One region of the Clostridium taeniosporum genome, then DNA from elsewhere that is predicted to be linked to it. Evidence: riboswitches for the same ligand, from Rfam matches in the RefSeq annotation. Region 1 holds a riboswitch; each other region holds the start of a gene.

Region 1 (2,210 bases):
GATCTAAGTTCATGTGCTAATAAATGTTCAAGACCATGCATTGCTGCTGTTCCAAATTGTTCTTTATTAGGTTGAAGAAATCTTATATCAAACTTTGTAACCTTATCTCCATGCTCTCCATCAAGTAAGCAGCATCTTCTTATATATGGTGCTTTAACCTTTCTATGATCTAATTCAAAACTTTCTACTTTTTCCATTATTATATCCTCCTAAATAAATTAAATTTTGTTTACTGTTAATAAAATACTTTCTATACTTTTAGTTATTTTTTGAGCTATATATGGATTATTCATTATATACAAATGAATTCCATCCACACCTGTAGAAATTAAATCCACAATTTGTTCTACTGCATAAGCAATTCCTGCATCTCTTAATGCTTCTGGATTATGCTCGTATTTATCTATTATTTTTTTGAATTTATTAGGAAACGATGCTCCACTTAAAGATAAAATTCTTTCAATTTGTTTTTTATTTGTTACAGGCATAATACCAGCTTCAATTGGCAAATTTATATTAGCAGCACGAACCTCGTCTTGAAAATTATAATACAAATTGTTATCAAAAAACAACTGAGATATAAAATAAGATGCTCCTGAATATTCTTTCCTTTTCATACTTTCAATTTCTCTATAAAGTCCTTTATGCTCTATATGACCTTCTGGATAACAGGCTGCTGCTATATTAAAATTCCCATTATCATTTATATACTTAATTAATTCATTAGCATGATCTAACTCTCCTATAATTTTGCTTCCTATATCAATATCTCCTCTTAATGCAAGTATATTTTCTATATTGTTTTTTTCAAACTCTCTTAAATAATATTTTACATCTTTCTTATCTAAATTAATACAAGTTAAATGTGATACTGCTTCAATTCCATATTTATTCTTTATTAAAGAAGATAATTCAATAGTCTTACTATTTTTAACGCTTCCACCTGCCCCATAGGTAACGCTTATATAATCTGGACTTAATCCCTTCAAATCTTCTAATGTGTTATAAATAGTTTGTATGGATGATGTTGTTTTAGGTGGAAAAATTTCAAATGAAAAAACCGCCTTTTTATCTCTGAATAAATTTTTAATATTCATTTTTTTGCCCCCTTTTTATAAAAAATCGCTAAGCGACTGTAAAGAGTCGATTTTTTTAGCCATGCACCCTTTTCAAACGTAATTCAGTAATAATAATGATGCTACATATGATTATTTTTTATTCTTTAGGGATATTCCTAATATCTTTAAAATACAGTATTTTATAAGTTATCCACGGATCTTTCAATGATATAATTTCCCAAATAATAAAAAAATGCCTAAAGGATATTTCCTTTAGGCATAATAAACTTCTACACTAAATAAAATTACCCTTATCTATCAGTCACTTACTGCAGGATTTAGCACCATATATAAATTATATTGGTTGCCGGGTTTCATCGGGCCAGTCCCTCCACCACTCTTGATAAGAAATTATTTCTAATTATATAGTAATATAATTGCTTTGTAAAGTTTTATTTCAAATAAATTTTTTCTATTTTTACTTTTATTGTTAAGTTTTAATCAATAAAAGTACAATAGATATTAAACTAAAAACAGAACTTATTATCATTATGTAATTTACAACTTGTTTAGGTGTGAACCCTTTTTCTTCAAGCCTAAAATGTATCTGACTTCTATCTGCTTGATAAACAGGTTTTCCTTCTGAAAATCTTTTAAAAATAACAAATAAATTATCAAATATTGGTACAGCTAATGCTAAAATAGGAATAAACAAACTTAATACAGTAGCTTGTTTAAATGCACCATCTAATGCTATAACACTTAACATGAATCCTAAAAAATTAGCACCAGAATCTCCCATAAATACTTTTGCAGGATATCTGTTATAAAATAAAAATCCTACTATAGATCCTAAAAGTATTATGGATGTTTCAGCTGATACTTGCTGATTTAATACTATTGCAGCAATAAAAAAAGTTATGGATGAAATAAGAGAAATTCCCCCTGCCAACCCATCCATACCATCAGACCAGTTTATTACAGTTGTAACTCCAAATATCCAAGTAATCGTTAATAAAAACTGTATAGTCTTACTTAGCGCTATAAATTCCCCAGTGAATGGATTAGTAAATCCCAAAAATGCTATTCCTGCTTTAAAAACAAGCACAGCTGATAATAACTGAATGATTAGTCGTGGAAGTATAGCAAATT
Region 2 (2,210 bases), 1.0 Mb from region 1:
ATATACAAGGTATTAAGTTTGGATTCTTAGGTTATATGGGATGGAATATATCAGATGAATTAAAGAGTAAAATTTGTAATGATATAGAAGAATTAAGAAGTCAAGGAGTTAAAGTTATCATACCTTATTTTCATTGGGGATCTGAAAGTGAATATGAAGCTGGGAGAAATCAAGTAGAATTAGCTAGATTTACAATAGATAGTGGAGCTGATGCAGTAATTGGATCTCATCCTCATGTTATTCAAACAATGGAAAATTATAAAGGAAAACTAATTGCTTATTCTATGGGGAATTTTTGTTTTGGTGGAAATTTTAATCCTAAAGATAAAAGAACTTTTATTTTACAAATAAAATGTAATTTAGAAAACAATGAATTGAATAATATGGAATATAAAGTTATTCCTACTATGATATCTTCTAGAAATGATAAAAATGATTATGTTCCAACTATTGCAAAAAGTAATAAAGAAGAAATATTAAAACTTTTAAATGAACTTTCACCAACATTAAATAATAAAATAATAGATGAATTTTTTATCATAGATGATTAATTGAAAAATATTTAAATAGGCCAATGAAACATTTTTAGTTATTTGAAATTCATTAAATTTATATAAGAAAATATATAATATTTTTAATTAATATAAAATATTATTGACAAATTTAAATTATGAAATTATAATTTAAAACATAAATTAAAAATTAATATTTGTTATATCTTATCAAGAGTGGTGGAGGGACTGGCCCTATGAAACCCGGCAACCAAATGATTAATTATCATTTATGGTGCTAAATCCTGCAACGTATATAGTTGATAGATGAGAGGGTAAATTTATTTAGTATATTAAGCGCTAGAGATTTATTCTCTGGCGCTTTATTTATTATTTATAAAATTTATAACAAAGTTAAAATTTATGCATAATTTAATTTACAATTTAGTTTGCAAACAATCATCAATAGGCAAAAAATAAAAAATATATTTTAATTTAGCAATAAAATGTGTAAAGGGGTGGTATCTAATGATAGAAGTTAGTAATTTAGAAAAAAATTTTGAGGAAATAAGAGTATTAAGCAATATTTCAATAAGCATAAAAGAAGGAGAGATTTATGGAATAATTGGACATAGTGGAGCAGGAAAATCTACATTACTTAGGTGTATTAATGGTCTTGAATCATACAACAACGGTTTTTTAAAAGTAATGGGGAATGATGTCTCTAATTTAAAAGGCAAAGATTTAAGAAGTTTTAGAAGAAACTTGGGGATGATTTTTCAAAACTTCAATCTTATACAAAGAAAAAATGTTTTTGATAATGTAGCTTTTCCATTAGAAATATGGAAATATAATAAAAACCACATTAAGTCTAAAGTTATGGGACTTCTTAAGTTAGTAGGTTTAGAAGAAAAAATAAATTCTAAACCATCTGAATTAAGTGGAGGTCAAAAGCAAAGAGTAGCTATTGCAAGAGCATTAGCATTAGAGCCTAAAATATTATTATGTGATGAAGCAACTTCAGCATTAGATCCTAAGACTACCAAAGATATACTATCATTACTTTTAAAAATAAATCAGGAACTGGGTATAACAATAGTTATTGTTACTCATCAAATGGAAGTAGTAAAAGAAATCTGTGAAAGAGTTACATTGCTTGAAGGTGGAAATATAAAATCTCAAGGTAAATGTGAGGAATTATTTTTAAAACCTAAATCATCTTTAAAGAAGTTTCTTGGAGAAGATGATGAAAATATATTACCTCAAAATGGAGCGAACATAAAAATATTTTTTTCTAATAATTTTTCAGAGAATGCTGTTATAACAAAGATGGCAAGAGAACTTAATATAGATTTTTCTATTGTATCTGGAAAATTAGAAAAATTTAGAGATATGATTCTAGGTGGAATAGTTATAAATATAAATGAATGTGATAAGGATAGAGTAATTAAATACTTAGAGAATAAGAAAATTTTGTTGGAGGTGATTAAATAATGCAAGAAATTATAATAATAGCTTTAAATCAAACATTAATAATGGTTTTAGCCTCTACAATATTTTCAGTTATATTAGGTTTTATTCCAGCAATGATTCTTACCATTACTTCAGATGATGGTTTAAAACCAAATAAATTTATATATTCCATTTTAGATTTTATAGTAAATACACTAAGAAGTTTTCCATTTGTGATATTAATGGTAATAATTATGCCATTAACCA
Region 3 (2,210 bases), 780 kb from region 1:
CAACAGCCCCATCTCTATTTATTTATGCTGCTTTTTTAGATCTTAATTTTTGCATCTTGTTGCTATGATATATAAATATTGATATTAAAGCACATATGCCCATTAAATAAGGGTAAAATAAATATTGCATTATAGCAAAAGGTGATATTGCTGCTAATCCAGCTGCTGAAATTAATTGAGCTCCATATGGAATTATTCCTTGGAATACACAAGAAAACATATCCATTATTCCTGCAACTCTTTTTGGTTCTAAATCAAATTCATCAGAAATATTTTTAGCTATTGGACCAACTGTTACTATTGCTATAGTATTGTTAGCAGTACATACATCAACTAAACTTACTAAAGTTGCTATTCCAAGTTCTGCATTTCTTTTATTCTTAAATCTTTTTAATCCTTTATTTAATATATACTCAATTCCACCATTTTCTTTAATTAAAGCAATTGTTCCTGCTATTAATAATGATATAATTATTAATTCACTCATTCCTGATATTCCAGTAGATATTGAACTACATAATCCAACCACATCAAAACTACCATAAATAAATCCAATAACTGCAGCAATTATTATTCCTACAAATAAAACTACCACAACATTTAATCCTATTAACGCTGATGCTATTACTACAATATATGGAATTATTTTTGCTAAACTATACTGTAATTCTTCTACACCTGCTGTAGCAGCATTTCTTGTTAATATTCCAAATATTATTGCTGTTAATATTGCAGCAGGAACCACTATTTTAAAGTTCATTTTAAACTTATCTCTCATTTCACAACCTTGAGTTCTTGTTGCTGCTATAGTAGTATCAGAAATTATTGATAAGTTATCTCCAAACATAGCTCCACTAACTACTGCACCAACCGATAAGGCAACTAATACGCCTGTTTTATCTGCTATACCAACAGCAATTGGTACTAATGCGACTATTGTTCCCATTGAAGTTCCAACAGAAAGTGCTATAAAACATGCTATTAAAAATAAACCTACTGTTAATAAATTAGTTGGTAAAATTGATAGACCTAGATTTACAGTAGAATCTACTGCTCCCATATCCTTAGCTACTTGGGCAAATGCTCCTGCCAATATGAATATTAATATCATCAATATTACATTGCTGTGTCCTGACCCTTTACAAAATATCTCCAATTTTTCATTTAATTTTTTTTCTCTATTCATAGCTAAAGCAACTACTGATGCTGCTGAAAATGGAATAATTACAGATACAGCATACATATCACCTGCGAGTATTGATACTCCTACATATACTATTAAAAATACTAATAATGGTAATAAAGATTTTATACTTGCTTTTTTCTTCATAAACTATTTCCTCCTTTTGTCATTTGAAACTTTTGATAAAAGAAATCCTTAGGCAATAGATGGAGATTTAGATTTATATAGAATTTCTACATATATAAATCCATCAACTGAATATATTATTTTTTATTCTTGTACAATTTTTTTGTTTAAATTATAATTTCTATTATTTATTTAAGTTATCCAAAATTTTAATTTATTATAAAAGAATAAAAAAATAAAAGCTTCCACCCAATAGTGAAGCTTTAAATATTCTCATACTATATTAGACTTCTTATCTAACGGGATTTGGCACCACACATTTAAAGTAAACTTTGTGCATTTACACATTAATTAACCTTAAAAGTAGGTTGCTGGGCTTCATAGGGCCAGTCCCTCCACCACTCTTGATAAGTATTCTTTTTTTCAATTATAATTTTAACAATATAATGATTATATGTCAATACTAAATATTAATAAAACTATTATTTAATTTATAATTTTATATATTATTATTAAATTTAAAGTGTTTTTATGAAAAAATATTGTATTTTTCTAACAATTTTAAAATTTTAATATTTACATTAATTATATCAACTTTAAAATTTTTTTATTCATCATTTTTTGTGTTATTTTAATTTTTGTTTTTATTTGTATATTTTGTGATTTTGAAATTAAAGGTATGTTGCATTAACGTTTATTATAATAAGGTATTTATACAATAATAAATTCTCCATTATAATAACTAAATTTAAAAAATAAAACTAATTCCTTATTATAATGGAGAATATTTTTAATCAATCTATGTTTATTAAATTTTATATTTTTCTAAATCATTCTTAAATGTCTCAGTAATTCCTTTAAAATCATGTATATTATCTATAAGTTTCTTAATTTCATTAGT
Region 4 (2,210 bases), 1.3 Mb from region 1:
TAATTATCTAAAATTATATTAACTTTTAGATGTATTTTTTTATTTCTTCTACTTTATTTAATCTTTCCCATGGTAAATCAAGATCAGTTCTTCCAAAATGACCATAAGCAGCTGTTTGCTTAAATATAGGTTTTCTTAAATCTAAATCTCTTATTATAGCACCTGGTCTTAAATCAAATACTTTTTCTACAATTTCAACAACCTTATTTTCTGGCATTTTTCCTGTTCCAAAAGTATCAATTTCAATAGAAACTGGTTTTGCAACTCCTATAGCATAAGCTAATTGTATTTCTAATTTATCTGCAACACCTGCTGCAACTAAGTTTTTAGCTACCCATCTTGCTGCATAAGCTGCTGATCTATCAACCTTAGTTGAATCTTTTCCAGAGAATGCTCCACCACCGTGTCTTCCATATCCACCGTACGTATCAACTATTATTTTTCTTCCTGTTAATCCTGAATCTCCTTGTGGTCCACCTACAACGAATCTTCCAGTTGGATTTATAAAATATCTAGTTTCTGAATCTAATAATTCAGCTGGAACTACTGCATTTATTACATGTTCTTTTATATCTTTTTCTATTGTTTCTAATGACACTTCTTCGCCATGTTGAGTTGAAATAACTATCGTATCTATTCTTTTTGGTTTATTATTTTCATATTCAACAGTAACTTGTGTTTTTCCATCTGGTCTTAAATAACCTAAAGTACCATTCTTTCTTACCTCTGTAAGTCTTCTAGATAATTTATGAGCCATGTGGATAGGTAATGGCATATATGCTTCTGTTTCATTAGTAGCAAAACCAAACATCATACCTTGGTCCCCTGCACCTACTGCTTCTACATCATCTTTTTCACCTTTTCTAGATTCAAGAGCTTCATCAACTCCCATAGCTATATCTGATGATTGTTCATCTATTGTAGTCATAACTGCACAAGTATCACAGTCAAAACCATATTTAGCTCTATCATATCCTATTTCTCTAACTGTTTCTCTAACAACTTTTGGAATGTCAACATAACAATTAGTTGATATTTCTCCCATTACCATAACTAATCCTGTAGTAGTACATGTTTCACAAGCAACTCTTGCATTTGGATCTTTTTCTAAGATAGAATCTAAAATAGCATCGGAAATTTGGTCACACATTTTATCTGGATGCCCTTCTGTAACTGATTCTGATGTAAATAATCTTCTCATTTCTTTCTCCCTTCATTCTACTCTTTATCGTAATATTTTCTTAAATTCATACACAAAACTATAAATAATATAAAATTATTGAAAAATAACAAAATCGCAAACGACTGTTAATCATTGATTTTTTAGTCATTCATCATTTCCAAATCCAATTCAAAACTAATGATGCGACATATGATTATTTTTTTGATTTATTTCTTAATCTTCAAACAAAATATAATCTAAATTATCCACATATTATTTAGAAATATGAATTCCTAAATAACAAAAAAACTCTTCGATAAGAAGAGTACTAATTCAATAATCCTTTTCTTATCTTGTAGATTATGATTAATAAATCTACAGGAATTGGCACCTTGTGTAAACAGGTTGCCGGGTTTCATAGGGCCCTTTCCCTCCACCTCTCTCGATAAGAGTATATTAATTTAATTTTCATAGGTATTCTAGCATATCATATATACTTAGTCAACAATAATTTTTATTACTAAAATATTTTAATTTGTATTTAGAAGAAGATAATTAATTATAATTATTCTAATTTCTATTAATTAAAAATCTAATGTAAATAAAAAAAGAATAAACTAAAGTTTATTCTTTTTTGGTGGAGGAAGATGGATTCGAACCATCGAAACGAAACGTAACAGATTTACAGTCTGCCCCCTTTGGCCACTCGGGAATTCCTCCAGATTTGGAGCTGGCAATAGGAATCGAACCTACAACCTGCTGATTACAAGTCAGCTGCTCTACCGTTGAGCCATGCCAGCATAAATATTTATTTTTTTAAATTAATGGTGGGCACAACAGGGCTCGAACCTGTGACCCTCTGCTTGTAAGGCAGATGCTCTCCCAGCTGAGCTATGCGCCCATTAATTGGTGGAGGAAGATGGATTCGAACCATCGAAACGAAACGTAACAGATTTACAGTCTGCCCCCTTTGGCCACTCGGGAATTCCTCCAGATTTTTGAAGCTGGCAATAGGAATCGAACCTACAACCTGCTGATTACAAGTCAG

The links. A riboswitch is a leader RNA that binds a small molecule or an ion and turns the genes downstream of it on or off. The one in region 1 is predicted to bind S-adenosylmethionine.
Region 2: linked by a shared signal. The riboswitch ahead of BGI42_RS00585 (methionine ABC transporter ATP-binding protein) and the one ahead of metF (methylenetetrahydrofolate reductase [NAD(P)H]) in region 1 are both predicted to bind S-adenosylmethionine.
Region 3: linked by a shared signal. The riboswitch ahead of BGI42_RS07475 (Na+/H+ antiporter NhaC family protein) and the one ahead of metF (methylenetetrahydrofolate reductase [NAD(P)H]) in region 1 are both predicted to bind S-adenosylmethionine.
Region 4: linked by a shared signal. The riboswitch ahead of metK (methionine adenosyltransferase) and the one ahead of metF (methylenetetrahydrofolate reductase [NAD(P)H]) in region 1 are both predicted to bind S-adenosylmethionine.

Annotation. Positions count from the first base shown of each region.
Region 1 covers NZ_CP017253.2:2,383,534-2,385,743, forward strand. Annotated here, with positions in the region: gene BGI42_RS10940 (S-ribosylhomocysteine lyase) at 1-197, opposite strand, end outside; gene metF (methylenetetrahydrofolate reductase [NAD(P)H]) at 219-1,097, opposite strand; SAM riboswitch class I at 1,367-1,468, opposite strand; gene BGI42_RS10950 (MraY family glycosyltransferase) at 1,549-2,210, opposite strand, start outside.
Region 2 covers NZ_CP017253.2:137,332-139,541, forward strand. Annotated here, with positions in the region: gene BGI42_RS00580 (CapA family protein) at 1-551, shown strand, start outside; SAM riboswitch class I at 717-825, shown strand; gene BGI42_RS00585 (methionine ABC transporter ATP-binding protein) at 1,020-1,985, shown strand; gene BGI42_RS00590 (methionine ABC transporter permease) at 1,985-2,210, shown strand, end outside.
Region 3 covers NZ_CP017253.2:1,606,297-1,608,506, reverse strand. Annotated here, with positions in the region: gene BGI42_RS07475 (Na+/H+ antiporter NhaC family protein) at 23-1,330, opposite strand; SAM riboswitch class I at 1,580-1,723, opposite strand; gene BGI42_RS07470 (heme NO-binding domain-containing protein) at 2,118-2,210, opposite strand, start outside.
Region 4 covers NZ_CP017253.2:467,659-469,868, reverse strand. Annotated here, with positions in the region: gene metK (methionine adenosyltransferase) at 26-1,201, opposite strand; SAM riboswitch class I at 1,508-1,614, opposite strand; tRNA gene BGI42_RS02350 (tRNA-Tyr) at 1,798-1,882, opposite strand; tRNA gene BGI42_RS02345 (tRNA-Thr) at 1,888-1,962, opposite strand; tRNA gene BGI42_RS02340 (tRNA-Val) at 1,988-2,063, opposite strand; tRNA gene BGI42_RS02335 (tRNA-Tyr) at 2,070-2,154, opposite strand; tRNA gene BGI42_RS02330 (tRNA-Thr) at 2,165-2,210, opposite strand, start outside.